4 regions of the Pectobacterium carotovorum genome follow, and region 3 is predicted to be linked to each of the others. Evidence: predicted binding sites of a transcription regulator. Region 3 holds the regulator's gene; each other region holds the start of a gene.
What was found. Region 3 encodes Fur, which represses iron uptake genes when iron is present. Its sites were predicted from a motif close to ATAATAATGAGAACNACTATCAA; they were not measured.
Positions count from the first base shown of each region.

Region 1 (7,496 bases), 260 kb from region 3:
GCGTATTGCCCTGCCACGTTAGCGCGAAGCGGCGACTCTGACGATCGATAAGCGGATGCCCCATCGTTTGTTCCAGCGCCTGAATACTGCGGCTGAATGCCGATTGCGACAGACAGACGGCTTCTGCGGCCTGTACAAAACTCCCATGTTCGGCCAGAGCAAGAAAATTGCGTAATTGCCGTAAATCCAGATGCATATTGCAGCTACCTATCATATCGATTTTTTCCCACTTTTTAGGCGGAGGTAGACAGGCAACGCAATGAACAAAAAGTCATAAGTTATAGCGAATTATTGCTATAGGACTTTCAGTCCTCTGAATCTGCCTTCTGGCGCGGTCAGCGGCTATTTCGCCAGCGCACAGGAAAAATCCTGAATTTCTTCCACCGATCCGAGGCTCATATTGAACACGTCAAGGCTGCTGGCGAGCAGCACCTTTTCGCCTGCTGGCGTAGAGACCATCGCGAGACCGTATTTTCCGATCGATTCATTCCGCGGCTGGGCGTAGCGATCGAGTGTTTTGAACGGATCGCTTTGCATCAGTTCGTTCGCCGTGAGCGTTTTTGCCAGATAGACATGCCCGTTAATTTTCACCGGCAGCGTTTTCCAGTCGGCAGAGAGCGTCGGAAACTGTTGGTTCAACGTTTGATAAATCTCCGGGCGCAGGCAGGCAATGTGAATATGCAGCTGGTTTTGCGTACGGCCATAGCGTGAGTTAATCGCCAGCGAAAGATAGTCATCTCTGATCGGTTTGCCTGCCTCGCGGGAAAGGTGGCCGCGGCGCGTCCATGCCTGTTCGAAGAAATTGGGTATGTTTTGCTGCAAGAGTTCAGGGCTTTCGATACCGCTGATTTTATCCGTTGGGAGCAGCAGGTCATGATAGGGGCCGTTTCTGTCATCAAAAAGCACGTAACCTTCCGCCAGATTGACTTCCAGACAGGGAGCGGGATTGCCGCTACGCTGCTGATTGGGCACGCACTGTTCGCTGACGATCTTCCACAGTGCATTGCTGTTTCCGCGCCCGAACGACCACCATAGGATGGCAATCAGCAAGGCAACAACAGGAATCAGAAGGAGGAGGAGGAACTTATTACGCGTCATGATGGATCTCCGGCAGAATGCGGCTGGCACAAAACATCAGGATAAACGGAGCATGAGAAAGTAGCGACGCTCAGTATGGTGCAGGAGCGATGTCATTAATATGACCCCGCGGCGAAGGTGAAAGCCTAATCGGTAACGGATTGTAAGGGAAATACGTGACAAGCAGAGGCGGCCTGCGGGGATGGCAGAAAACTATCCCCGCAGGCCGTTGTGCTACGAATGTGTGATGACCGACATCAGAACAAAAATCAGAACAAATCGACCCGCACGTCCACGCCAACGGTTCGGCCTTCATTGACCTGCGCGTAGCCCGATGTGCCGCTCATAAAGCCAAAGGTGCGGTAGCGGCGGTCGAAGACGTTATCCACATAGCCAGCGATATTCACCCGGTCGGTGGCCTGCCAACTGAGGCGCAGGTCGGTCGTGGTATAGGTGCCCTGACGCAACGCGTTGTCTCCGTCGAAGTAGTGCGGCCCTACCACATTGAAGGCCAGACGCGGCATTAATGCGCCGAACGAGGTATCAATCAGTCCGTTCAGGCTGGTGCCAGCACCGTAGCGCGGGACGAAGGGCACGCGTTTATCCTGATAGCTCTCACTGTCGCCGGTAAATTCAGAGCGGACATAGGTGCCGTTGATATCCCATGACCAGTTGGGAACGACCTGCCACTTCAGCATCATTTCTACGCCACTGGCATCGGCGCTGCCTGCGTTGCTGAGCGTTTGCATACCGACCGGGCCGGAATACAGCTGCATATCACGCGTGTGAGTATGGAACACGGCGCCCTGAAGCTGCACATTGCCGCTCTGATAGCGCGAGCCGATTTCATAGTTAATCGATTTCTCCGCGCTGTACGGAATGGCCTGTGTGCCAGCGGCAGGTGAATAGTTAAAGCCGGTTGGCTTGTAGCCCTGTGCGACGCGGGTGTAGACACGCCAGTCATTATTCAGCAGATAGCTGGCGGAGAGCTGTCCCAGCACCTGATCGTCATCGACGCTATTGCTGTCGCCCACGTTCATGCCGGAGAACTGCTGGCGATAACGGGTTTCGGCCTTATCGTGCGATACGCGCAGCCCGCCGCCCAGATCGATACGGTCGGTCAGGTGCCAGGTCAGATCGCTGTAGGCGGCTAACGTCTCCGTTGACGTGTTGGCATTGCTCTGCATAAACGGAGAACCTGCCATGCTGTAGGTCAGATCGAGTTTTTCACGCGTGTTCTGCCGGTAAAGGCCGAACACCATATCCACCGTGCGGCCTGCGCCGTGTGTCGCGGCACGCAGTTCCTGCACGTCCTGATTCCAGCGCTCCGGCATGTCGGCAATCAGCGTACCGTTCGGGAAGGTGCGGTCGTAATTCTGCTGCTGCCATGCGCCGATCAGGCTAAAAATCCAGTTATCGGTAGTGTATTTTCCGCTCAGCGACTGGCTGTGCGTGCAGCGGCGCAGTTTAGGATCGGGGGCGCCAGCGGCGATCTCCAGCGTCCGGTTTTTAGCATCGCCAAACGGCAGATAGGTATCCTGTGTGGCGCGCGTGCAGTCTTCCGTTAGTGCCAGACTGGTTTCCCACGGTTGACCCTCGGGAGCCAGCCGCAGTCGAAGATTTCCGACGCTGGACTTTGTCCCGCCGAGGTTGTTGCTGCCCGTCGCGGGGTTGGTCATCGCGCCTGAGTCGACCTGGCGCAGCAGCGTGACGCTGCCATACAGCAGGCCATCCTGAATAGGGCCGCTGAGGTTGATTTTGCCGTGATAGCCGTCGCGGCTGGCGACACCGCCTTCGACATAGCCGCGCGGCGTGCTGTCCGGCTGCTGAGTCACAATGTTGATAATGCCGCCCTGTGCGCTTTTACCGTACAGCGTTCCCTGCGGGCCTCGCAGCATTTCGATGCTTTCCACATCGGAGAGCGTCTGCACGGTGTTGGTGGCGAGCTGTGGTACACCGTCCACGTAGACTGTCACCGCCGGGCTGTAGAAATCCTGTGCGGAAGACACGCCGCGCAGTGAGATCGAGGGGAACAGCAGGCTGCCGTTATTGCCGAGGTTCAGGCCGGGCATCACACGGGTCAGCTTGTCAGTGCTGGTAACACCAGCATCTTTCAGCTCCGGTGCCGTCACAACGGTAGAAGAGACGTTGTTGGCCGAGGCGGAATAGGGCGACTGCTTGCTGGCGGAGACAACAAGCGTATCGTCCTGAGCGGCAAAGGCGCAGGAAGAGAGAAATACGCCGGTTAAGGCAAGCGGATAAAGACGCATTATTTTCATTATGAAGTCCCTGAAAAACTAAAATCGATGTCAAAGGCAACGGTTTCATCACGACACGCTTTAGTTCGATACGGAAAGCTACGATACGGAAAGCTACGGTACGAAAAGCGCGTAAGACAGAGAATGATGAAAGTTAAATGATAATTGTTTGCATTTTTTGAGCTACCCGTATCGGGTCTATTTCAACCCGAATACAGTAGGCTTCCTGCCTGTTTTTCCGTTTTGTTAATCCCGTCCTTGCTGGCTTATGATCGCTGGCACAGCACCGTCAGAAAACACGCGGGAAAGCCGAACAGATAACCGTTTGGCGGGCCACAGGCTGGCGACGGCAAAGCAGGCCAGCACGCCCAGCGTGGTCTGGTAGTTCGTGTGATGCGCTAACTGGAGCGCGGCAATCGACACGATCATAGCGACAGCGGCATCGGTAGATTGAAACAGCGCATAGTCGGATGCAGGCTGATGCGGTCTGACTAGTCCCATCAGGACGTTGTATAACGTGACAAACCCGACGGCGGCGGCCAGATTGACCACGCCAAAGAGCACGATCCACATGTTCAGCGCAAACAGCGGATAGCCGACGGCTAGCGTGATAGCGAGTAGCGCGTGCGTGACCATCACGGGCAACAGGCAGCGCAGTGCGCCCATGCGTCGAATCAGGACGTTGGCGAGCACAATCCCTACGCCGCTCACGGCGGTGCTGTACACGGTCATGACGATGCCCAGTTGGCTCAGGCTAAGCTGTCTGTCGATCAGCATGACGGTCTGTAGCGCCATCATGCCGCGCATCGCCAGATAGAAAATGGCTGTGAAGGCTAATACCGGCCAGAGTGTTTTAAACGTCAGACGATTTAGCGTCGGGCGTGCGGCTTGCTGAGTCTGATGATGCTGAATTTGGGATTGTCGGGTATAGCGCAGCGGCAGGATAAGCATCAGCAGCGACAGCCCTGCCAGCGCGAAGAATCCGCCTCGCCATCCTGCCTGCTCCGCAATGCTCAGGAACGCATAAGAGCCGAATAGAATGCCCAGATAGCTGCCGCCGACCTGTGCGGTATTCGCCAGCGCACGGCTGGCGGCGCTGGTGGTGCAAATCGTGATGCCGTCGGCATAGATATCGTGGCTGGCGGAAAGCAGCGCCAATAACATCAGCGCGATGACGATAGTCAGGACTGAGTGCTCGGGGGAGAGCACGCCAATTGCGACCAGCATCGCCGCCATCGCGACCTGGAGCAGCACCAGACTGCCTAAATAGGGATTACCGCGCAGAGGAAGCGCGTGACGCTCGCCCCACGGTGCCCACAGGCATTTGGCAATCCACGGCAGAAAGGTCAGCGACAGCCAGCTTAACTGCGCCAGATCCAACCCGGCGTGGCGAAAATAGCCCGCCACGCCTTGCATAATGAGTGCGGTGATCATGCCCTGATGAAGATAGAAACACCAATAGGGAAGGTAGCGTGTCATCGGGCTGTCTGTCATGGTTTGTCGCTATCCAGCAGCGTTATCGCCAGCGCCTGTGCTTCAAGCGGGGTGGCGACGACAAAGTAAGCATAGGGTGCCTGTCCAGACTGTGCCCAGTTATCCGCCCATTCCACGTATTTTTGCCTTTTGGCCTCGTCGCTTTCGATACGAATGGCACCTGCGCAGTATTGCTGTTGCAGGCTGGTGTTATCGCGCGTCCACTGAAGGTAAGCATTCATAAAGACGGGGGAACGATGGGGCAGGTCGGCACCGGTCATGCAGAGTACAAAGCGTTCTTGTGCGGCATACAGCTGAGCGATCTGCGCCATATAGCCAGCGGATTCATCGTCGGGCACCTGTTCCGGCATGTGTAAGAACACCACCGGCCAGGCGTGTGTATCAAGGAAAGGGTGTGGTGTTGCAATAGAATCGGGCATGACGGTTTCTCCTGCTTATCATGGAGAAAATGATAATCATTCGCTGTTGTGGCGCTACCCGAATCCGGTCTATTTGTACCCGTATCGGGATGCACGGTGAGGTTGGTTCTCTGCTAAATGTTCAGGCGCTTGAAAGCGGAAGGCGTGACGCCGAACTGTTTTTGGAAAGCGGCGCTAAAGTGGCTGGCGTTGGCATAGCCCAGATCGGTGGCAACCACCATGACGGGTGCGCCTGTGACAAACAAACGACGGCGCGCTTCCTGCATACGTTCGGCCTGAAATAGCCCGTAGATACTGTTATTGAAGAGCTGGCGGAACCCGCGTTTCAGCTTGAGTACGCTTAATCCGGTTTCTCTGGAGAGTATGGCGATAGTGGGGGCCTGTGACAGATCCGCCAGCAGCAGATCTTTGGCCCGCAGCAGCTTTTGGCGATCGGCCAGGCTGAACGTGTCCTGCTGCGGAACGGTGTCGGCATGTCCGGCGACGGCGAGACTCACTAGAATCATGCTTTGCCCCAGCAGCCACAGCGGCGCATGGCGGTTTTCACCGGCCTGCTGCGGATGCGTCAGGCTGGACAGTGCATGGCTTAATACCTGAGCGGTTGCCCGCATTTCGGCATTACAGTCGCAGTGGGTGCAGAGTCGGCCGGAATCCAACTGCTGTTGCAGGTTACCGGTGAGATCCGGCACCCAGTTAGCCAATAGTTCAGGGCTCAGCGACACGGTGACGCTTTCAAACCGTCCAGCATAGGACGACGTGCCCTGACAGTCCGGGGTGTAGCTAATGCAGCCCGAATCTTGCTTCAGCACGTGCTCCCGTCCCCGATCGCCTTTCAGTGAAAATTGCGAATCTCCCTGCAACGAACAGGAAAAATTGATGCGTCCCCAGTCGTCGTGTAAATGCATGGTTGTCGGCTGCCGGAACTGCCCACGCCACACCAGAATATCCAGCCCTTCCTGAAGCGTCGCGCGCAGCAGACTACAGTCCGCACCGGTATCCGGCCGCACGACGTGCAGTTCAGCGATCAAATTCGAAATGGTGACTTCAGGCTCGCTGGTGGCTTTCAGTGGGGAGGCGTTCAATGGGCAGACTCCTGAAGATACGGGTTGCTGTCGTCGGACGATCCGGCCATTGGGCGACCCGAACGTTGAACAATCATAGCAACGCGGTTGATGGCGGTAATCCCATACCGATTCGGGTAGAAATCGGCTCGAATCGGGTAGATACGCAATTGAGAATAGTTATTATTCCTGACTTTATTGCCGCCGTCGAGTTGATTTGCTTGCGTTACGGGTAAGCGACTGTGCGGGAAGGAGAAAAGAGAAAAACTATGCCACATTCCGCTGTTGAGGGCGGTTCATCCGCTGCCACGTCGCATCCTGCGCCACAGAACCGTGCCTGGCACATTATGCACCCTGTAAGAGGGCAAGTTCGTCTGGCGATGTGCCTGTCGGGGCTGTCGGTTCTGGCTGGCATCGCATTTCTGCTTTTTCTGGCGTGGAGTATCCGGCTGCTCATTTTACAACCCGCGTCATGGCCGCTGTTGACGATGGTTGGGGCGGTACTATGCCTGAGCACCAGCTATCTGCTGCGTCTGCTGGCTTTTAATCAGTCTCACTACGCCGCGTTTCGGCTGGAAAATCAAATTCGCAGCGCGCTGGCGGAACAACTGGCGCGGATCCCGCTGGGTGAGGTGCAGCGTCTGGGTACCGGTTCGCTGGCGAAGATCGTTCAGGACGATGTAAAAGCACTCCACCTGTTTGTGGCGGACAGCACGCCGCTCTATGCCCGCGCCTTTGTGGCACCACTGTGTACGGGGGCGTTACTGTTCTGGCTGGACTGGCGTTTAGCGCTGGCGGCATTGCTGGTGCTGGTTGCCGGAGCCGTAGTGCTGAGGCTGGCGATGCGCAATGCCGGTGAGATGAACCAGCGCTACAACCAGGCGCGGGAAGCGGTCAGTACCGCCGTGATCGAGTTTGTGCAGGCGATGCCGGTGGTGCGCACTTTCGATACCGGCGCGTCAACGTTTGGACGCTACCAGCAGGCGCTGGAACATTATCTGGATGTGCTCACGCGCTGGTATCAGCAGGCGGGGTTCTCGGCGCGTTTTTCTTTCGCCGTGCTCAATCCGCTTCCAACGCTGCTGGTACTGGGCTGGGTGGCCTACGGTTTCTATCATTCCGGCGATCTTGATTTCAGCCTGTGGGTAGCCGTGCTGCTGCTCGGCAATGGCATGGCGGAGGCCGTT
Region 1 covers NZ_JAXAFK010000001.1:810,179-817,674, forward strand. The annotation lists gene R9X49_RS03430 (LysR family transcriptional regulator) at 1-196, opposite strand, end outside; gene R9X49_RS03435 (CDP-diacylglycerol diphosphatase) at 343-1,098, opposite strand; gene R9X49_RS03440 (TonB-dependent siderophore receptor) at 1,347-3,356, opposite strand; gene R9X49_RS03445 (MFS transporter) at 3,582-4,829, opposite strand; gene R9X49_RS03450 (hypothetical protein) at 4,826-5,248, opposite strand; gene R9X49_RS03455 (AraC family transcriptional regulator) at 5,362-6,330, opposite strand; gene R9X49_RS03460 (hypothetical protein) at 6,330-6,545, shown strand; gene R9X49_RS03465 (ABC transporter ATP-binding protein) at 6,579-7,496, shown strand, end outside.
Region 1: the regulator Fur is predicted to act here: its motif matches at 3,494-3,516, upstream of R9X49_RS03440 (TonB-dependent siderophore receptor).

Region 2 (7,496 bases), on a different contig from region 3:
TAGCCCCGATCTGGCTGAAAGCCCGGCATGTAGGGGTTTGACCGCTGAACCAAACTGCGCCCGTAGCCCTGCGGCCTGCGTGGCAGCCAGACCGATAATGGTCTGCGTCTGTTCTACCGATGCGCCAGCCAGACGTGCCGCGGCGGCGGCGGCGGCGATAGCGCCGAGCGTGGCCGTGTTATGGTAGCCGAGGCTGTAATGACGCGGGCCGCATGCCAGCCCGATTCTGCCTGCCGCTTCCACACCGATCACATACGCCGTCAAAAACGCCTCTTCCGTTACGGATGAATCCTCTGCGGCAAGGGCAAAGAGCGCGGGCAGGATGACGGTGCTGGGGTGTCCACGAAACGCCGGATGGTAATCGTCAAAGTCCAGTACGTGGCCGGAATAGCCCAGAATCAGACTACGCGTCAGGCTGTCCGTGCCGCTGAATACCTGCTTTAACGGCGCGAGCCCGCTATCGGCAATGGCCCCCTGTGCAATCGGGAGCGCGGTGGAGATGAAGTCAGTCACCCCGTTACGGGCGGCCTCTATCGCTTCCCGATTGGGTTCGCTATGGATGATGTGATGGGCAAGCGCTGCGGTGATATCAGTCTGATTGGTCATGGGTCGTCATGTGTGCTGGCAGAAAAATAGTAATTTACTGTGCATCGCTGAATAGCGATTAATAACCAAACGGAATAATAAATTCCATTTGGTTATTAGTGATGCGGAATCAGAAGCGGTCTTTTAGCTGCCCTGGTGTAATACCGAATGCGCGGCGTAGGGCGGTGGCAAAGTTGGCGGGGCTGTTGTAACCAGCGATGCTGGCTGCTTGCGCAATACCGATGCCATCTTTTTGCAAGGCCAGCATGGCGCGCTGTAAGCGGCAGTTACGCAGGTACTCAAACACGCTCATATTGAACGTCTGACGAAAATGGCGCTGTAGCGTGCTTTCACTCATGTTGACGCTTTTGGCGATCTCACTCATCGAAAGATGGTCGGCGCTGCCGCTTTCCAACATATCTCTGATCTGTTGAATGCGATGGTAGCCGCGTAGGGTGACGCCGCTGCTTTTCTCCTGCGCTACGCTGGCCGTTAATGACGTCAACGCCTCGATAATCAGGCTCATGCACTGCGTTTCCAGATAAAGACGCTGGAGTGGTGTTTGGCAAGGTTCAGCGTCCAGCGTTTGTAAGGCAATGGCCAGCGCCTGTCGGGATGGTGTCCACAGGTGTGTCGCCAGATGGGTCTGTGTGAAATCGTGGATGGCCTGCCAGTCGCCAACGGTATCCATCATGTTGCCATACAGCCATTCTCTGTCGAACGTCAGCGTAATCGTTCGCTCATATTCATCACGCTTGCCGATGCGGGTAAACATCGTCGGTTCCGTCAGCGAAATCAGCGAGGCGGGCTGGCTCTCTCCCAGATGCAGTTCCTGATGGCCAAATGAGATATGTGCATTGCCACTTACCACAATGGCGAGCTTGATTGCGTCATCCAGCAGGTTTTGGGTTTTCATGTTGTGGCGATTAATCACATCTGCGGTATGCAGAATCAGGTGCGGATTGAGCTGCACAACACTGAACGACCCAAAGAGCACCGGCGTGTTATCGATCAGCCGGGGGCCGATAAAACGGTAATTATTCGCAACCAGACTCGATTGCTGAACGATGTGATCTTTATAGATCGGCTTTGATGACTGAGTGAAGCTGCGCACGTGATTACCTACCTGATTAAACCCTTCGACCTGCGCCTTCCATTTTGATGCTTTGGCAAAACATTTTGCTGCTAGAGCAAACCCCGTCCTGAATGACAAATGTAACAATGACCGCGCCAAAATGGTAATGCAAATACTTCTCAATAGCATTTTTCGTTGGGGACGTCACATTGCACGATAAATGCATTTTCCATTTCCGGCAATGCGGAGAAAAGGGCTGATTGATTACACACAGTATTCCATAACAACACGCCGTGATGCCCGCTGGCATGACGCTCTCTCCCGATAACCGCCACGTCTGCGCGTTTTATCTCCGCCATTATTCAGCGTTTTTGCTGATTGTCGTTAGGTGTCGCTGTACCGGCTGCGATGTTGCTCCTTTTTCAGGCTACTTATTCATTTCTTACAGGGCAGGATAATTTTGATGAAACTACCACAATCGCGTCGTTATCTGGCGACGCTCATTGGCGTTAGCTGCGGGATGACATCGTTTCTGAGCGCTGCGCAGACCTCGACCACTCCTTCTACAGAACCCGCTCCTCAGGTGCAGAATCAGGCTGAAAGTAAGGCATCGGGCGATACGATGGTGGTGACGGCTGCAGAGCAAACCCGCCAGGCGCCGGGCGTGTCGGTGATTACGGCTGAGGATATCAGCAAACGTCCGCCCGCTAACGATCTGTCGGATCTGATTCGCACCATGCCGGGCGTCAATCTGTCCGGTAACTCAACCAGCGGCCAGCGCGGTAACAATCGCCAGATCGATATCCGCGGTATGGGACCGGAAAACACGCTGATTCTGGTGGATGGCAAGCCGGTATCGAGCCGTACTGCCGTGCGTTACGGCTGGCGCGGTGAGCGTGATACTCGCGGTGATACCAACTGGGTGCCTGCCGATATGGTGGAGCGCATTGAGGTGCTGCGTGGCCCGGCGGCGGCGCGCTATGGTAACGGTGCAGCGGGCGGCGTAGTCAATATCATCACTAAACAGCCGAGTCAGGAATGGCACGGTACCTGGAACACCTACCTGAACGCTCCGGAGCATAGCTCGGAAGGTGCAACCAAGCGTACCGATTTCAGTCTGATGGGCGGCCTGACCGACAGTCTGAGCTTCCGTCTGTTTGGTAATCTGAACAAAACCCAGGCTGATGCGCGCGATATTAACCAGGGACATCAGTCCGCACGTGCGGGCAATCAGTCAGCTTCACTGCCTTCCGGGCGCGAAGGGGTGCGTAATAAAGACATCAACGGCCTGTTGCGTTGGGATATGACCAAGCGGCAGTCGCTGGAATTCGAAGCGGGTTCCAGCCGTCAGGGCAATATCTATGCGGGCGATTCGCAAAATACCAACACCAACCCGCTCGTTGTTAGCAATTACGGCAAGGAAACCAACCGCATGTACCGCCAGAATTTTGCGGTTACGCATCGCGGCTACTGGGACAGCGGCGTCAGTTCTACGTCGTATCTGCAATACGAACGTACGCACAACACCCGTATCCTTGAGGGGCTGTCCGGCGGTTTAGAAGGGATTTTTGATACGACGAGCCCGAACCAATATGGCACGATAAAGCTGGATAATTTCACTGCGCATAACGAAGTGAATGTTCCGCTGAATCTGTGGGTCGATCAGGTGTTAACGTTCGGGGTTGAGTGGAACGAGCAGAAGATGACGGATCCGGTGTCGAACACGCAGACGACGACCGAAGCCGGGAGTGTGGGTTCGTTGAGCAGCAGTGGTCGCAGTGAGAAATCCGCCGCTCGTCTGGCTTCCGCCTTCGTGGAAGATAACGTCCAATTGACGGACAGCACCATGCTGACGCCAGCGCTGCGTGTTGATCATCACAGCACGGCAGGCACCAACTGGAGCCCGTCGCTCAACCTGTCGCAGGAATTAGGTGACGACTATACGCTGAAGCTGGGTATCGCCCGCGCTTACAAAGCGCCGAACCTGTACCAGACCAACGAGAATTACCTCCTTTATAGCCGTGGACAGGGCTGTGCTGGCGGTACGTCCTGCTACCTGATCGGTAATGAAGACCTGAAAGCGGAAACCAGCCTGAATAAAGAGATTGGTTTGGAGTTTCATCGCGATGGGTTGATCGCGGGCATCACCTACTTCCATAACGATTACCGTAACAAAATTGAAGCAGGCAACAATGTTATCGGTAAAGCGGTGGGCGGGACGAATAAGGATTATGCCAACGCCAATATTTTCCAGTGGGGCAATGTACCGAAAGCGGTTATTCAGGGGCTGGAAGGTAACCTGACCGTTCCTGTTACGGAAAGCATCAACTGGCGTAACAACCTGACCTGGATGCTGGAGTCTAAGAATAAAACCACGGGCGATTACCTGTCGATTACGCCGGAGTTTACCCTGAATTCATCCGTGGACTGGCAGGCGACAGAGAATCTCTCCTTCCTGGCCGATGTGACCTGGTATGGTCGCCAGAAACCGAAGAAGTATAACTACAAAGGTGAGCGTGTAACGGGTAGCGCAACCAATGAGTTAAGCCCTTATGCGCTGTTCGGGTTAAGCAGTACCTATACGTTTAACAAGAACCTGAGCGTGACGGGCGGTGTAGAGAACCTGTTTGATAAACGTCTGTTCCGTGCGGGCAATGCGCAGGATGTGGTGAACAATAATGTGGTTACCATCGCGGGTGCAGGTGCAGCAACCTATAACGAACCGGGACGGACTTTCTTTGTGAGTGTGAAGACGTCGTTCTAAGTTCTATACCCCTTATACTTAATCGCGAACGCCACGGTGCCATTGTACCGTGGCGTTTTTTATGGCGTGCCATCCTGGTCGTCACCCTGCGGGCCGTTGCAGGTATCAGGGACAGAAAATGGTTTTTAAGGTGGCGACGAGGGTTTCTACATTCTGATTTTCGATGCGGTAGTACAGCGTTTGTGATTCGCGTCGATAACTAATCAATCCTTCTTCACGCATTTTCGCCAGATGCTGCGAGAGGGCGGACTGGCTGAGCGGGATATGTTCAAGCAACGCCCCAACCGACATTTCACTGTGTTCGATAAGCAGGCAAAGCACCAACAGCCTGTTTTCGTTGCCAATCGCACGTAGCAGCGCCGCGGCTTTTGCCGCACCGTCCTGCATGAATTCCCGATCCGAATTGCTCAACGTCATGTTCATACCGTCCTGCGTGGCTAACTAATTTAGTGATGACTAATGTATTGAGTTTACCATACCCTCGGCCTTGAGCACGGATAATGACGGTGCTCAACAACGCTGCGGACGGTGCCGCCACGTTATGCCGTGACGGTTTACAATCGCGACGTTCCTCCCTAGAATAGCCCGACATCCTTTCCTGAATCTGCTGCTGCAGGAAAAACAACCTTCTCCTCGAAACGGGAGGAGGATTTTTTGTTTTTCTAGGTAGCACCATGTCTACATTTACTCGCTTACAAAAACGTTTATCCCGTTTGGGGATAGACACCGATTACCAACATTCTATTTATCATCTTCGCAGGCAGCATGCAGAAGCGCAGGTTCTGTTGCCGGACACCTTGCTGCTGGAAGAAAAGGCGGTTCAGCAACTGCTGGATTTCGCCTCGGTACACCTACCGGGCAGCGATGCACGCGTCTGTGCCGCTCGCGCGACGCCGGATTTCCACCCCGGTACGCTTGCGCCCGTCGGCAGCATTGTCGCCACCACGGAGAACTTTGTTATCCCTGCGGCGATTGGGACGGATATCAACTGCGGTATGCGCTTGCTGACCACGGGCGTGCATCATACGGATGCTGACGCGCATAAACCGGCGCTGATTCAGGCGCTGAAAAATACGCTACTGTTGGATCAGCGCGATGTTCCCGTGACACCGGATTCATTTTCCGCGCTCTTTGATGAGGGGCTTGCGGCGTGGCTGACGGCACTGCCTCAGCAGGGGCTCTGGCAGGAAGTGGATTTCCGACGTTTATCGGCGGAACTCAGCGCTATCGCCGGAACCGATGCGGTTCGTGCCGCTAGCCGACATGCGCCGGAACCGTTTTTTGCACCGCGCGAGATTCTTCGCCCTTCCAGTCTGGGTACGGTCGGGTCGGGTAACCATTTCGTTGAGCTGCAAATTGTTGATGCCGTTTTGGACCGGCATGCGGCGTATCAGGCTGGCGTACAGGAAGGCGAAGTCGTGGTTATGATTCATACCGGTTCACGGGACGTGGGCTTTTATGTCGGCCAGCGTGGGATCGATAAAGCACGAGCTAACTGGCCAACTGGGGAGAAATACCCGGTGTCCGGCCTGTTTGGTCTGGTTGATGAGCAGGCGACGGACTATATGGAAGCCATGGGCGTCGCCGCCCGCTATGCGTGGATCAACCGGATTGTGCTGACTGAACTGATTCGCTCTTCCTGGAAGCAGGTGTTTACGCGAGATACCAGCAAGCTGGTGGTCGATCTGTCGCATAACATTATCCTGCCGGAACACGGGATGAACCTGCATCGCAAAGGCGCGACCCCCGCCAAAGCCGGAGAATTCGCGCTGATTCCCGGTTCGATGGGAGACTACTCTTATCTCGTCACGGGGAAGGGGAATCCCGATTGGCTGTGGTCGTGTTCACACGGTGCGGGACGTGCCGAGCGTCGGCAAAGTATGCGTAATAAGGTTGATACGGCGAAGTCGGCAGATGCGTTGCCCTGGCAATGTATCACGCTGAAGGATGAGCGCCTGCGGGAAGAGGCGCCGGCGGCTTATAAGCCGGTTACGCCTGTGATTGATATTCAGACGCAGTCAGGGCTGATTCAGCCTGTTGCACGGCTGCGCCCGTGGCTGACGTTTAAGGCCTGATGTGACCCGCTCTGGCGGGAATTGATTCGATAGTCTTTGTACTAAAATAGTCTTTGTACTAAAAATGACGACCCAATCGGCGAGTTGTCGATTGGGTCGTGAGTTCTTCGTTGCCGGAATCCGTTCGTCAGGTATCTGTCATAGGAATAAACGCAGCAAATTATGGTTTTTGCTTGATGACGTTATTAGCACCGCTAGAAGAGAGTTTCGGTTCTGTTCCTCCCCATGAGAGGCGGTTGCTGATGCCATTGAAGGAAACAACGGCGGGGCCTTTAAAATCCAGATTGAGATGATGTTCCGTACCCGTTACATTCACCTTTGCTGGTTTATCCTCGGCAAGGATGTGCGTGCGGATGGTGTTTTTATACGCGGCGACGGTCAGGTCACCCGTCGATTGACCTGTGGCGGCAATCTCTGAACCGGTCACGGTAAGCGATGTTGCGGTATCGAACGTGATGTTGTGCTCAGAGCCTGCGACGGAAATATTGGCACATTTGCCCGTCAGTACGATCTTGTTGCCGTTGCCTGAAATATTGACATCATTGCCATTACAAGGAATATCGCGCGTTAAACCGATGCCCTCCAGCTCGATAGGGGCGGCATAGACGGATGCGCTGAACGCGAAAGCAGAGACGAAAACCACTGGCAGATACCGTGTTATCTTCATGGCGTTTTTTCCTGTTATCAAAGAGGTCATCCGGCATCGTTGCCGTAAAGGCACCTATCATCTGTTAACACTTTTCCCGACTCTATTGCGAACATTCTGATTATCGCTACGCCATCAAACGATGATTAATCACGCTATGTTGTTAAAAACCTACCTATTATGTGGTTAACTCAGCATAGTTAGTGTGCGCCGTCAGGGACATGCTATTCTGCTGGTGTCGGTATTTTTCAGCGATAGTGAAATTGGGCACATAGCATAGTTGAATAAAAATTAATGTTGCTATTATGTGAACGAATTAACAATCAATTCAAATCCTGATATGCTGACGAG
Region 2 covers NZ_JAXAFK010000003.1:283,003-290,498, reverse strand. The annotation lists gene R9X49_RS16020 (MmgE/PrpD family protein) at 1-606, opposite strand, end outside; gene R9X49_RS16015 (AraC family transcriptional regulator) at 716-1,699, opposite strand; gene R9X49_RS16010 (TonB-dependent siderophore receptor) at 2,124-4,424, shown strand; gene R9X49_RS16005 (metalloregulator ArsR/SmtB family transcription factor) at 4,530-4,841, opposite strand; gene R9X49_RS16000 (RtcB family protein) at 5,099-6,499, shown strand; gene R9X49_RS15995 (DUF3060 domain-containing protein) at 6,660-7,166, opposite strand.
Region 2: the regulator Fur is predicted to act here: its motif matches at 1,827-1,849, upstream of R9X49_RS16010 (TonB-dependent siderophore receptor).

Region 3 (7,496 bases):
TGCTCGCCTGCACGCGCGGCTTCTACCGCCGCGTTCAACGCCAGAATGTTGGTCTGGAAAGCGATGCCGTTAATCACGGTGGTGATTTCTGCGATTTTTCTCGAACTGCCAGAGATTTCCGCCATGGTTTTCACCACGTTTTCAACGATTTCACCGCCCTTCTTCGCCGTTGTCGAAGCTTGCAACGCCAGTTGGCTAGCGTGGTTGGCGTTTTCGGCATTCTGTTTCACCGTCGCCGTCAGTTGCTCCATGCTTGCCGCAGTTTCTTCCAGCGCGGAAGCCTGCTCTTCGGTACGTGAAGACAGATCGTTGTTGCCCGCAGCAATTTCAGAAGCGCCCTGATAGATGGAATCCGTGCTGTTTCTGATCGTGCTAACCGTGCTGGCCAGACTCCCCTGCATTTCACGCAGTAGTGGGAACAGGCGACCGACACAGTTATTGCCGAAGTCCAGAATTGGCTTGCCCAGATGGCCAGAAGCTATCACGCTAAAGTGATAGCGCAGGTCATTTAATGGACGAACCAGGCACACAACCAGATAACGGTCAGTCAGGAACAGCATAATCAGGCCGATAACCAATCCGCTCAGCAAAATGTTCTGTCCAATCGTGGTGATTTGTTCAAAACGAACGCCCGCCGCATCGAATTTCTCTGCGCTGGCGTTACTGAATGCGGATAAGGACGCGCCAAATTGGCGACTCAATGGCGGCACAACGTTCTTGGCCTGATTTTGGTAATCATCCAGCGCGTTGGCAACGGCCTTTTGGTAAAGCGGCTCAACGCCCTGAGTAACCAGATTGTTCCAGTCACGGCTGACGGCCTGCACCAGCGCGGCATCCAGACCCGCATGATCGATAGCATTAAACGCCACCAAATCAGACTTCAGTTTATCCAGCGCGACGAGCGCAGAAGCCTGCTCTTTATCTGCAGTGGTATTATCACCGCTGCGGCGAGCGTCAACTGCACGCGCCAGACGGGTTACCATACGGAAGTATTGATCGTTGCCCTGGTTGATAAAGTTCATGTTCTGAACCAGCAAGGTGCTGGTTTTCGAGGTCGCCGTCATCTCTTTAAAAGAGAACATGGTATATATCGATACGCCACCCCAAAGGACACAAAAAATGCCCAGTACCCATAGCATAGCGGTTCTGATGGCAATATTTTTTATAAGTCTCATAGCTCACTCCAAATCAGGAAAATGGTTAAAAAGATTTTTATCGCTAATCAACCGATATGAATCAGAAAATTCACACCATGAAACAGGTCACTTCTCCCTAGCGTTCACATTTCACCGAGTTGAAAACTCAAAAACCACGCTAACTCATCGGCTAAACACAGAGAATATTTAGCGTTCTCGCTATATTTATTAATATAATTTTTCATATTGAGAATGAATTTACCTGTTTTTATAGATATAAGGCCTTTAATCAGAGAGTTATCATCAAAAGCGCTACCGCCCGCGCCCCGTGTGCGTTGGCATCAGCATGCTGTCAGTGGGCAAGGCAATTTACGCTGAATTTTCACTTTATTCTTTAACATCAAAAGATTAAAACCTTTCCCTTCTGTATTTTCATCGTCTTGTCTGTAAATGGTTATAATTCTTATTTCCATTCATTAGGAATATTCCCGAGAAATGTTACAGGTTTTCAATTCGATAAAAACATTATCTTTTGTATGCATTTTAATTCTCATGAATAGTAACGTACCGTGAGGTGACTTTTATTTCTTACAAAAAGAAGTCTGCTTTTAATTACAATCGGAATTAGTTGTAAAAATAAAAAGCGCATTCATAAAAAATGAAACATTGTTATAAATAAATATCCACCAAGATATTAAGGAAATGTGCGTTTAATCCCAGACGATAACATAATCCCTATTCATTATGGGGAATTTAGCGTCGGCAGAGATGCATTTCGTTTCTTTTACTACCCTCCACATTTCATACGCCTTTGATTTACGCATCCTTACCGATACGAGTTTCTCCTGATGTGAGTGTCTGTTATTATTAACGGATAAGTGGGTGAAACATTACACCATACCATTAGGAATCAAGAGGTTATTCAATTCATGGCACTCATCGGAATATTCTTTGGCAGTGATACTGGCAACACTGAAAACATCGCCAAAACGATCCAACAGCAGTTAGGCACCAACGTTGCAGATGTTCATGACATCGCCAAAAGCAGCAAAGAAGACCTCGAAGGTTTCGATATTCTGCTGCTGGGTATTCCAACCTGGTATTACGGTGAAGCTCAGTGCGATTGGGATGACTTCTTCCCCTCGCTGGAAGAAGTTGATTTCGAAGGAAAACTGGTTGCCCTGTTTGGTTGCGGCGATCAGGAAGACTATGCAGAATACTTCTGTGATGCCATGGGCACCATCCGTGACATTATCGAACCTCGCGGCGCGACGATTGTTGGCCACTGGCCAACAGAGGGCTATTACTTTGAAGCCTCTAAAGGACTCGCCGACGACAATCACTTCATCGGTCTGGCTATCGATGAAGACCGTCAGCCTGAACTGACCAGCGAACGCGTAACCGCTTGGGTAAAACAGATCAGCGATGAGCTGAACCTGAAAGAACTGGTTGGCTAAGCCATTTCGGCTCTGATAATCCCTATCAGAGCCGAAACAGCATTGATAGGTAAAACCTTTCATAATAATTGATACATTTTTTTAACTTCTATCAGTAAACCTGTACAATAATCCCATCGGCTTTGTATGTGCATCATCATTTCCTCATTCATCAACAACGAATTGCGTTGTATACCAATAGTGTGAATGGGGACAATATTGTTAACATTCCCTTGTTTTCATTTTGTATGCGCGGTTCTATAATTGAGACGCTTTTGCATTTTTTGAGCCGACCGATGTCATAGGCTAGGCAGCCTCCATTGATAAGTAAGCAACAGGATTAAACCCGCATGACTGACAACAATACCGCATTAAAGAAGGCCGGCCTGAAAGTCACTCTTCCAAGACTGAAAATACTGGAAGTGTTACAGGACCCTGTCTGCCATCACGTCAGTGCGGAAGATTTATATAAGAAACTGATTGATATGGGCGAAGAGATTGGTCTTGCTACCGTCTATCGCGTACTCAACCAGTTTGATGATGCGGGTATCGTAACCCGTCATAACTTCGAAGGCGGCAAATCCGTCTTTGAATTGACGCAGCAGCATCATCACGATCACTTAATTTGCCTCGACTGTGGCAAAGTCATTGAATTCCGCGATGAGTCTATCGAAGCACGTCAGCGTGAGATCGCAGAAAGACACGGCATCAAGCTATCCAACCACAGTCTGTATCTCTATGGGCATTGCAGTGAAGGGGATTGCCGAGAGGATGAAACCCTGCACGATTCCACACGATAAATCGACCGCATAAAAAAATAAAACCGCCGAGGCGGTTTTATTTTTGTCTTCTTCCCGGTGGCGTTAGCCTACCCAGGTATCTCGCAGTCCAACCGTACGGTTAAACACCAGATGTTCTGCACTGGAGTAAACGCGGTCAGCACAGAAGTAACCTTCGCGCTCAAACTGATACGCCTTCTCTGCTTCTGCCTGTGCCAGGCTCGCTTCTACAAAACCTTGCGTAATCTTCAGTGAGTCTGGGTTAATCGTCGACAGGAAATCTTCTGCCGCACCCGGGTTCGCCACACTGAACAGACGATCGTACAAACGGAATTCTGCAGGTACAGCGTGTGCCGCAGAAACCCAGTGAATCACGCCTTTTACTTTACGTCCATCAGACGGATCTTTGCTCAGCGTCTCTGCATCATAGCTACAGTAAACCGTGGTGATGGTGCCCTGCTCATCTTTTTCAATGCGATCTGCTTTGATCACATAGGCATTACGCAGACGAACTTCTTTACCCAGCACCAAGCGCTTGTACTGTTTGTTGGCTTCTTCACGGAAGTCAGCGCGATCGATATAAATCTCACGGCTGAATGCGACCTGACGTGAACCCATTTCCGGCTTGTTCGGATGGTTTGGCATCGCGACAAATTCTTCGTGCCCGGCTGGCAGATTCTCGATCACCACTTTGACCGGATCCAGTACCGCCATCGCACGCGGGGCGTTCTCATTCAGATCGTCGCGGATACAGGATTCAAGCGCGGCCATTTCCACGTTGTTATCCTGCTTCGTGACGCCGATGCGCACACAGAATTCACGGATAGAAGCTGCGCTATAACCACGACGGCGCAGACCAGAGATGGTCGGCATACGCGGATCGTCCCATCCTTCAACGACGTTTTCCACAACCAGCTGATTCAGCTTACGCTTGGACATAATCGCGTATTCGAGATTGAGGCGGGAGAATTCGTACTGACGCGGATGGCAAGGAATCGTAATGTTGTCCAACACCCAGTCGTACAGGCGGCGGTTATCCTGGAATTCCAGCGTACACAGTGAATGCGTGATCCCTTCCAGCGCATCGGAGATGCAGTGGGTGAAGTCATACATCGGGTAGATGCACCACTTGTTACCCGTCTGGTGGTGATCGGCAAATTTAATACGGTACAGCACCGGATCGCGCATCACGATAAAGGACGATGCCATATCGATTTTTGCACGCAGGCATGCCGTGCCTTCCGCAAACCCGCCGTTACGCATTTTTTCAAACAGCGCCAGGTTTTCCTGCACGGTACGGTCGCGGTAAGGGCTGTTTTTGCCCGGCGCCGTCAACGTACCGCGGTATTCACGGATCTGCTCGGGCGTCAGTTCATCGACGTAAGCCAGCCCTTTACCGATCAGCTCAACCGCATACGCATGCAGTTGATCGAAATAATCAGAAGAATAGCGAACGTCGCCGCTCCATGAAAAGCCCAGCCACTCGACATCACGTTTGATCGACTCAACGTACTCGATATCTTCTTTTACCGGGTTGGTGTCGTCAAAACGCAGGTTGCATTGCCCCTGATAGTCACGCGCGATACCAAAATTCAGGCAAATAGATTTTGCATGCCCAATATGCAGATAGCCATTCGGCTCTGGCGGGAAACGCGTCTGAATATGGTCATGCTTACCGGACGCCAGATCTTCATCGATAATCTGACGGATAAAGTTGGTTGGGCGGGCTTCAGCCTCACTCATTCTTCATTCCTCAATGCTAAAACGACGTATAACCGACAATGATCCAACAAGCTACGCTGGGAAACAACCGTTAGTTTCATTTAATTATTCATAACGAAAAAAAAGGGCAAGATTGCCATCTCGCCCTATCAATTTCATCAGCATAGCGTCGTTATATTACGCCTTGCTGTGCTCTGCTTTCAGTGCGTTCGCTATCGATTCAGCCTGTGTGCCCACGACAATCTGTACGCTTTGCTTATTCAGACGAATAACGCCCGCCGCACCTAGACGCTTCGCCTGTGCATCATCAACCAGAGAGGAATCCGCCACGTTCAAACGCAGACGCGTGATACAGGCATCAATACCGAGCAAATTGTCTTTCCCACCCAGCGCCTGCAAGTAACCCCGCGCCAGTGACGCTGCATCGCCTGATTTCTCGCTCGCGGATGCGGTACTCACGTCATATCCATCAGCTTCGCTACCGCTCACGGCCAGCTCACGCCCCGGCGTTAACAGGTTGAAGCGCGTGATGGTAAAACGGAACACCACGTAGTAAATGACAAAGAATGCCAGCCCCTGTGCAAGCAGCATATACCACTGGGTAGCCAGCGGGTTGCGCGAGGATAGCACCATGTCCACCAGACCAGCACTGAAGCCAAAGCCGGCAATCCAATGCATGCTGGCCGCGATAAAGACGGAAAAACCCGTCAGTAACGCATGCAGGAAATACAGCACCGGCGCCACAAACATGAATGAGAACTCCAGCGGCTCGGTGATCCCGGTGAAGAAGGAGGCAAATGCCGCCGCCAGCATGATCCCAGCCACTTTGCTTTTGTTCTCAGGACGCGCGCAGTGATAAATCGCCAGCGCCGCACCCGGCAGGCCGAACATCATAATCGGGAAGAAGCCCGCCTGATAACGTCCGGTGATCCCCACTACGGCTTTACCTGAATCAATAGACTGCTGGCCAGCCAGGAAGTTAGGAATATCGTTGATGCCCGCGACATCGAACCAGAACACGGAGTTCAGCGCGTGGTGCAGCCCAACAGGAATCAGCAAGCGGTTAAAGAAGGCATAAACCCCGGCGCCAACCGATCCCAGCTGTTGAATATGTTCGCCGAACGACACCAGCGCATTGTAAATCACCGGCCAGACGTACATTAAAATGAACGCCACCAGAATCATCAGGAAAGAAACCAGAATCGGGACCAAACGGCGTCCGCTGAAGAACGACAGCGCCTTAGGCAGTTCAACCTGACTAAAGCGGTTATACAATTCGGCGGACATCACACCGACCAGAATCCCGATGAACTGGTTTTCAATCTTGCCAAACGCAGCGGGCACCTGTTCAACAGGGATCCGTTGGATCATGGCGACAACGGCTGGTGAACACAGCGTGGTCACCACCAGATAGCCAACAAAGCCGGTCAATGCCGCCGCGCCATCTTTATCTTTCGACATACCGTACGCGACACCAACCGCAAACAGCACGGCCATATGCCCGATAATCGCTTCACCCGATTTGATGAGGAGTGCCGCCAACGCGTTCTCGCTTCCCCAGCCAACCGGATCAATCCAGTAACCTATCCCCATCAGGATAGCGGCAGCAGGCAGCGTCGCGACAGGCACCATCAATGCCCGACCGACTTTTTGTAAATAGCTCAGAGTACTCACTTTTCCCTCTCTTACCTTTGCGAGGTAATGAAATGTTGTGGGGCAAACAAACCTGCCAATAAATTTCACTGCCGAAGAACGTCGCTGTCGAAAAACGCCATTGTCGAAAAAATGTGGCAGCGGTGGTTCTCAGGGGGAGTGTAAGAAAAATAATTCGCTACACAAATTAAACCCCGTAATTATGTGATAAAAATCACCAAAAAACTGCATACAAAAAGTTTATACCTGAATAAAACCCCAACTTATTTCAAGATTAAAAAAAACGGAGTAGACTAATTTTAATGCATAGACAAAACGCGCAGCTGGCGCGATTTGCGCAATAACGTATTTAATTCCACTAAAAATCAGGAGAGCGCTGATGAGACTCATTCCTTTAACCACCGCCGCCGACGTCGGAAAATGGGCCGCCCGCCACATCGTTGAGAAAATTAACGCTTTCAAGCCCAGTGCAGATCGCCCTTTTATTCTGGGATTGCCGACAGGCAGTTCACCGCTGGAGGCCTACAAATCGCTGGTCGCCATGCACAAGGCGGGACTGGTGAGCTTCAAACACGTCATCACCTTCAATATGGATGAATATGTCGGTCTGCCGACAGATCATCCAGAAAGCTATCATACCTTCATGCATCAGAATTTTTTCAATCACGTTGATATTCCGCGTGAAAACATTAACCTGTTGAACGGCAACGCAGAAGACACCACAGCAGAATGTCGCCGCTATGAAGAGAAAATAAAGTCCTACGGGAAAA
Region 3 covers NZ_JAXAFK010000001.1:550,110-557,605, reverse strand. The annotation lists gene R9X49_RS02380 (methyl-accepting chemotaxis protein) at 1-1,175, opposite strand, end outside; gene fldA (flavodoxin FldA) at 2,066-2,593, shown strand; gene fur (ferric iron uptake transcriptional regulator) at 2,923-3,372, shown strand; gene glnS (glutamine--tRNA ligase) at 3,436-5,094, opposite strand; gene nagE (N-acetylglucosamine-specific PTS transporter subunit IIBC) at 5,251-6,747, opposite strand; gene nagB (glucosamine-6-phosphate deaminase) at 7,106-7,496, shown strand, end outside.

Region 4 (7,496 bases), on a different contig from region 3:
GCTGTTTAGCGCAGCCGCCGCGACCGCCGTTTTGCTCTTCGCGATGGCCCTGACCACCAGCACGACACTGGCCATGCTCATTCGTTTCCTCGCCGGGATCGCCAGCGCGGCGATGATGATCTTCGGTTCGTTGACCATTTTGCACCACACCCAGCATCACAGTAGGCAGACTCACGTTATCGCCTCGCTCTACGCCGGAGTCGGCGTGGGGATCGTATTGGGCAATGAATACATTATCATCGGACGGCATTACGCCCTCACCGCCGAGCTATTATGGTGGGGAGCCGCCCTGCTCTCCGCGCTACTTCTGTTTGCCTTACTCATCCTTTCTCCGCCTAAATCCAGCGTCGTGCCGCAACCGCTGACGAATACCGATGAGTCGCCTCAGCTTAGCTGGAGGCGACTTGCGCTGCTGTATGGCCTTGCAGGATTCGGGTACATCATCATCGCCACCTATCTGCCGTTGATGGTGACGGCACTGGACATGCCGCGTTTATCCCTTCATCTCTGGTCGCTGGTTGGGCTGGCTATCATTCCCGGCTGCTTTTTCTGGCTGTGGGCCGCCAACTGCTGGGGAACCTTGCCCTGCCTGACGGCAAACCTGATCATTCAGGGCGTATGCGTCCTATTGACGCTATTAAGTCACTCGCCCACGGCGTTGATACTCAGCTGTGTCGGCTTTGGTGCTACCTTTATGGGAACGACCTCGCTGGTGATGCCCTTAGCCAAACGGCTACGCGCGCCGCACGGCATCAACCTGCTTGGTCTGGTGACGCTCACTTACGGCATTGGCCAAATTCTTGGCCCACTGCTCACCAGCGCCCTGACGAATACCAACGCTATCGCACCTGCGATACTGTGCAGCGCAGCAGCACTTTTCATCGCGGCAGGACTCTGTTTCCCTTACCGTCGACCACAACCATAATTCAGGAGAACACATGCCATACGTCAACATCAAAATCACCAATGAAGGCGCTACCGCTGAGCAAAAACGTCAGTTGATTGAGGGCGTAACCCAACTGCTGGTCGATGTGCTAAACAAGAACCCAAAAACCACCGTCGTCGTGATTGATGAAGTCGAAACGGACAACTGGGGAATCGGCGGCGTGCCGGTGACGGAGCTGAGGAAGGCCGCAGGGAAATCTTCCGAGAAATCTGATACGGATTAACCATGTTTAACCGCAATACGTTTATGCTGGTATCCGTATTTGCCGAATATAAACAGGAATACCTGCACTTCTTCTGGGAGTCCGCAGCTTAAAGGATAAAAAATATGGATATTGAACAGCTAGCCGATGCGCTATACGACGATTTAAACGGCTATATTTCCAGCGTGCAGTACACCAACGCAAACACGCTAATGATTCATTTTTGCTGTGATAACTGGCGTTATGACGAGCAACACAATTGCTCCGTATACTGTGAGCCACATGAATCTTATCTGCGCCATTTCACTATTTGCTGTTATGGCGTTGTCGAACATGACATTCAACCTGCTAGTTCAGGCGAGCTGACCTTTACCGATCAGCATCCACTATTGTGGGACTACAACGCGCCGAGAGGTGGCTTGTACTATTCCACCACAGCAACAGCATCAAGCTACGAACTACTTGGGCGAGTCTGGAGTGTTCACACACGTATTCTCAACGACTGGCGCCCGATGAGCCGCTATATCAACGCTTATCGGCATCAGGGCGAGCCGACATTCGGCAATAATGGCAATGGATTACTCGCGCAAGGGCCTAAACCCTTACTGGATGCTTATCAAGAAGCGTTATCCAGCGTACTTAAAACCCGCTTCGTTCCATCCGTTGAAATGAAAAGTGACGTTAAAACATTGCTGTTTGATTCTGGATTTGTCATCTGCAAGCGAGTGGAATTACAGGAAATCTTTCCCGATGCTGAAACACCAGCAAACCACGAAGAAACCCCAGATTGAATACTCATGAGACAATGATTAATGAACGAGTTACAGGAGATTCAACGGTGGTATCAGGCGCAGTGTAACGGGAAGTGGGAGCACGCATTCGGCATTAGCATCGATACACTGGACAACCCAGGCTGGAGAGTAAAAATCGATCTAGCTGAAACCTCACTTGCTGACAAGCCTTTTACAGCTACAAGTCGTGGTGCACATCCAGAAGGCAGTGACTGGATATTCTGTAAAACGGAAAAGCTGCAATTTATTGGCTTTTGTGGCGCCGGTAATCTGGCTGAGCTGTTAACGATTTTTCTGAACTGGTGTCGTAATGAATGAACATGAAACTGCTGTATTTCAGGTACGACTATGTTTAAGAGCCGAATCAGCGAGACGTACTCCCTGCCGCTCTGGCTATCGACCTAACCATAAAGATCCGGTCAGCGGAGCATACTTTATGGGGCAATTCCATTTTGACGGTGAAGTCGCCCCGGGAGAAACGATCTCAGCCAAAGTTACCGTTATCGCGTCTCTGGAACAGCTTGAAACACTCTCTCGCATTGGTGAATGGACGCTATGGGAAGGGCCACACTACGTTGGTAAAGTCATGCTGGATCGATAATGTAGCGCAGTTCCGGTTGAGAGGAATGCGCCTCAGATCTATATCCCCAACATCGTATCAATGAGCAGATACATATTCAGGGAAACGACGAGCACGACAATGAGTTGCCCGATGCGCTGTACCCATTTGCCGTTGACCATCGGCCCCATCAGTTCACGGTTGCCAGTGAAGGACAGCAGCGGAACCAGCGCCAGCGCAATCCCGAAGCTCAGCACCACCTGACTCAATACCAGCACTCGCGTCGGATCCATACCGGACAGAATCACGATAAACGACGGCAGCATCGTCACAGTGCGGCGCACCCAAAGCGGGATGTGGAAGCGCACGAATCCCTGCATCACCACTTGACCCGCCAGCGTACCAACGACGGTAGAGGACAGGCCAGCGGCAACCAGGCTCAGACCAAAAATGATCGCAGCGGCTTTACCCAGCAGCGGCTCCAGCGTCAGGTAGGCTTTATCCAGATCGGCAATATCCTGATTGCCGCTGAAATGGAACGCCGCCGCTGCCGTCGCCATCATCGCCAGATTGACGAACCCGGCGATGGTCATCGCAATCGCGACATCGACTTTCGTGGCAGAATAGCGCTCGGCACGGGTATGGCTGCCTTCGTGCTGCGTCAGAGAAGAGTGAAGGTAAATCACATGCGGCATAATGGTCGCCCCCAGTACGCCCGCCGCCAGCAGCACGGCATCGGAGGTCGGCAGACTAGGGATTGCCATACCTTTGGCTAACGCAGACAACTCAGGCTGAGAGAAGACCAATTCGACAATATACGCCGCCGCCACAAACAGCAGCAGGCCGCCGATGACCATCTCTAACGGCTTCTGACCGCGCTGTTGCAGCATTAAAATCAGGAAAGTTGCAATAGCAGTGAGAATCGCGCCTTCCAGCAACGACACACCCAAGAGCAGCTTGAAACCAATCGCCGCACCGATAAATTCGGCCAGATCGGTCGCCATCGCAATAATTTCGGCCTGCACCCAATAGGCCCAAACGGCCGGACGCGGAAAGCGATCGCGGATATGCTCCGCCAGATTCTTACCCGTTGCGATCCCCAATTTGGCGGACAGCAGTTGGATCAGCATCGCCATCAGGTTCGCCCACACCACCACCCACAGCAGCGTATAGCCATAGGCTGCGCCAGACTGGATGTTCGTGGCGAAGTTACCCGGATCGATATAACCAATCGCCGCGATAAACGCCGGGCCCATCAAAGAGAGTTTTATCTTCCTTGATGTACGGCTTGTTGACTCAATAACACGGCTACCCGGCATAGTATGACCCTTCTAACACTGGTGTTTTACTACTCTCACAGAAACGATAATGATTATCAAGTGCATTTAGAGAGGTGATACCAATTCTTTTGATAGTTAAAGATGATGAGTCATTCAAAACCTAAAAAACATCTTTTTTATCAAACAAATCTTAACAAAATATAAACAAAAAACCCCATGCGTGGCACGGGGTTTGGTATGACGGTACGTTGTAAATACTGTGCGTAAAAAGCAGATACTGCGTAAAAGTAGACGGTATCAGTCTTGTGCTTTTGATACCGCAACCATCGCCGGACGCAGCAAACGGCCGTTCAGCGTATAGCCTTTTTGCATGACCATCATGACATGGTTCGGCTGGTGATCGGCCGAAGGTAACATCGTCATTGCCTGATGCACTTCTGGGTTAAACGGTACGTTTACATCACCGACAACCTCAATACCAAATTTGCGGACTGCATCCAGCAATGATTTCAGCGTCAGTTCAACCCCTTCAATCATCGCAGCCAGTGATTCATTGGCTTTATCCGCCGTGTCCAGCGCACGTTCCAGATTGTCGATAACTGGCAGCATTTCGCTGGCAAATTTTTCTACCGCAAATTTATGCGCTTTCTCAACATCCATTTCCGCACGGCGGCGAATGTTATCGGCTTCAGCACGGACGCGAAGCATATTGTCACGTTCACGCTGTTGCAGTTCGCTTAACTGGGCTTCCAGCTCGGCGATGCGCGCATCACGCGGGTCAGCTACGTCTGCCGTCTCTGGCGCGGCATCCGCTTGCTGCCCTTTTGCTGCTTCCTTTTGATCCAGCACTTGCTCGTCAGGCGTTTTCTGTTCTTTACTACTCATGAAATTCTCCGCGGTTTAGCATTAATCTCGCTAGTTGCTTATTATGGGGATCAAAATCGGGGATTCAAGGGAACCAGTCATATATTGGTTCCAGCCGCTGCCGATACACCACGCTGAGGACAAAAACAGCAATGAACACACCGCTTACAATGAACAGGCCGTTTAATTGTATTGGCATTGTCGGCCATCCGCGCCACCCAACGGCGCTGGCAACGCATGAGATGCTTTACCACTGGCTCACCGACAAAGGTTACTCGGTTCTGATCGAGCAGCAGATCGCCCGCGAACTGAATCTGAAAGACGTGCCGACGGGTAGTCTTGCCGACATCGGCCAGCAGGCGGATCTGGCGGTTGTCGTCGGCGGTGACGGCAATATGCTCGGCGCGGCGCGCGTGCTGTCGCGCTATGACATCAAGGTGATCGGTGTGAACCGTGGCAACCTCGGTTTTCTGACCGACCTCGATCCTGACCATGCGCAGCAGCAGCTTTCTGACGTTCTCGACGGCCATTATCTGAGCGAACAACGCTTCATGCTGGAAGCGCACGTTTGCCGAGCAAACCAGCCCGACAGCATCAGTACCGCCATTAACGAAGTGGTGCTTCACCCGGGAAAAGTCGCCCATATGATTGAATTTGAAGTCTATATTGACGACAAATTCGCCTTCTCACAGCGTTCAGACGGCCTGATCATCGCCACGCCTACAGGCTCAACCGCCTATTCCCTTTCCGCTGGCGGCCCAATTCTGACGCCGTCGCTGGATGCCATTGCGCTAGTGCCCATGTTCCCACATACGTTGTCTGCACGCCCGCTGGTCATCAACAGCAGCAGCACGATTCGGCTGAAATTTTCCTGCATTACCAATGACCTGGAAATCAGCTGCGACAGCCAGATTGCATTACCGGTACAGGAAGGCGAAGAAGTGCTCATTCGCCGCAGCGAGCACCACCTCAATCTAATTCATCCAAAAAATTACAGCTATTTCAATACACTAAGCTCAAAACTCGGCTGGTCAAAAAAATTATTCTAAAATTTCACCCAGCCACTTTACTGTATATAAAACCAGTTTATACTGTATGTAATCACATGTGATTACATACAGGGGTTTATCATGCTGGCGCAACTCACTATCAGTAACTTCGCCATCGTGCGCGAATTAGAAATCGATTTTCAGTCAGGAATGAGCGTTATCACCGGGGAAACCGGTGCGGGGAAATCGATTGCGATTGATGCCCTCGGTTTATGTCTGGGAAATCGTTCTGACGCCAGCATGGTCAGGCCGGGCGCTGCCCGCGCCGACATTTGCGCCCGCTTTGCGCTGGCGGATACTCCAACGGCACGTCAGTGGCTGGAAGAAAACCAGCTGGATGACAGCAACGAGTGCCTGCTACGCCGCGTCATTAGCGCCGATGGCCGCTCGCGTGGCTTTATTAACGGTACCGCCGTGCCGCTGTCTCAACTGCGTGAACTCGGCCAGCACCTGATTCAGGTACACGGCCAGCATGCACATCAGCTACTGCTGCGCCCCGACCACCAAAAACACCTGCTTGATGCCTATGCCGATGAACCGAAGCTGTTGGTGGCTATGCAACAGGTTTGGCATCAGTGGCACCAAAGCTGCCGCGCGCTGGCGCAGTTGCAGCAGGCGGCGATTGAGCGTGAGGCCCGCCGGGAACTGCTGCAATATCAATTAAAAGAGCTGAACGAGTTCGCGCCACAGCCCGGCGAATACGAACAGATTGACGTTGAATACAAGCGTCTGGCGAATAGCGGCCAGCTACTGACGATGAGCCAACAGGCCATGCAGTTGCTGAGCGAAGACGAAGAGCAGAACATCATCAGCATGCTGCACAGCGTAAAACACCAGCTTGGCGAACTCATCAGTATGGATGACAAACTGTCTGGCGTGCTGTCCATGCTCGAAGAAGCGGGCATTCAGCTCAGCGAAGCCAGCGATGAACTGCGCCACTACAGCGAACAAATGGATCTCGACCCGATTCGGCTGTATGAGCTGGAACAACGTCTGTCACGTCAGCTCGCGCTGGCACGCAAGCACCATGTTGCGCCAGAGACTCTGCCAGCGTTCCATCAGCAACTACTGGAAGAACAGCAACAGTTGGAACAGCAGGAAAGTGACCACGACGCGCTCAGCGCCTCCGTCGGCGAATATCATCAGCAGGCGTTGCACCTTGCAGAACAGCTGCACGTGCGCCGTCAGCACCACGCCAGCGAACTGGCTCAGCTCATTACCACCAATATGCGTGAACTGGCGATGCCACACGGCCACTTCACCATTGATGTGAAGTTTACGCCGGACAGCCTGACGGCCACCGGTGCCGACAGTATCGAATTCCGCGTGACCACCAACCCCGGCCAGCCACACCAGACGTTGGCGAAAGTGGCATCGGGCGGCGAACTGTCGCGTATCGCACTGATTATTCAGGTGATCACTGCGCAGAAGATGGACACCCCCGCGATGATCTTCGATGAAGTCGATGTCGGTATTAGCGGGCCAACCGCCGCAATTGTCGGCAGAATGCTGCGCCAGCTCGGTGAATCCACGCAGGTGATGTGCGTGACGCACCTGCCACAGGTCGCGGGCTGCGGTCATCAGCACTTCTTCGTGAGTAAACAAACTGACGGCGCAGAAACGGAAACCCTGATGCAACCGTTGGATAAACGTGCTCGGCTACAAGAACTGGCACGCCTCTTGGGCGGTAGCGCCGTCACCAAAAATACGCTGGCAAATGCCAAAGAACTGCTGGCAGCCTAAAATCTGCTACCGACAAAGGCGAGAAAGGTGCATCACCGGTAAAAAAGCTCAACTTTTTTACC
Region 4 covers NZ_JAXAFK010000002.1:542,936-550,431, reverse strand. The annotation lists gene R9X49_RS14480 (MFS transporter) at 1-925, shown strand, start outside; gene R9X49_RS14475 (4-oxalocrotonate tautomerase family protein) at 939-1,169, shown strand; gene R9X49_RS14470 (hypothetical protein) at 1,274-1,939, shown strand; gene R9X49_RS14465 (immunity 53 family protein) at 1,961-2,257, shown strand; gene R9X49_RS14460 (hypothetical protein) at 2,376-2,540, shown strand; gene R9X49_RS14455 (Nramp family divalent metal transporter) at 2,579-3,817, opposite strand; gene grpE (nucleotide exchange factor GrpE) at 4,076-4,663, opposite strand; gene nadK (NAD(+) kinase) at 4,813-5,691, shown strand; gene recN (DNA repair protein RecN) at 5,773-7,434, shown strand.
Region 4: the regulator Fur is predicted to act here: its motif matches at 3,855-3,877, upstream of R9X49_RS14455 (Nramp family divalent metal transporter).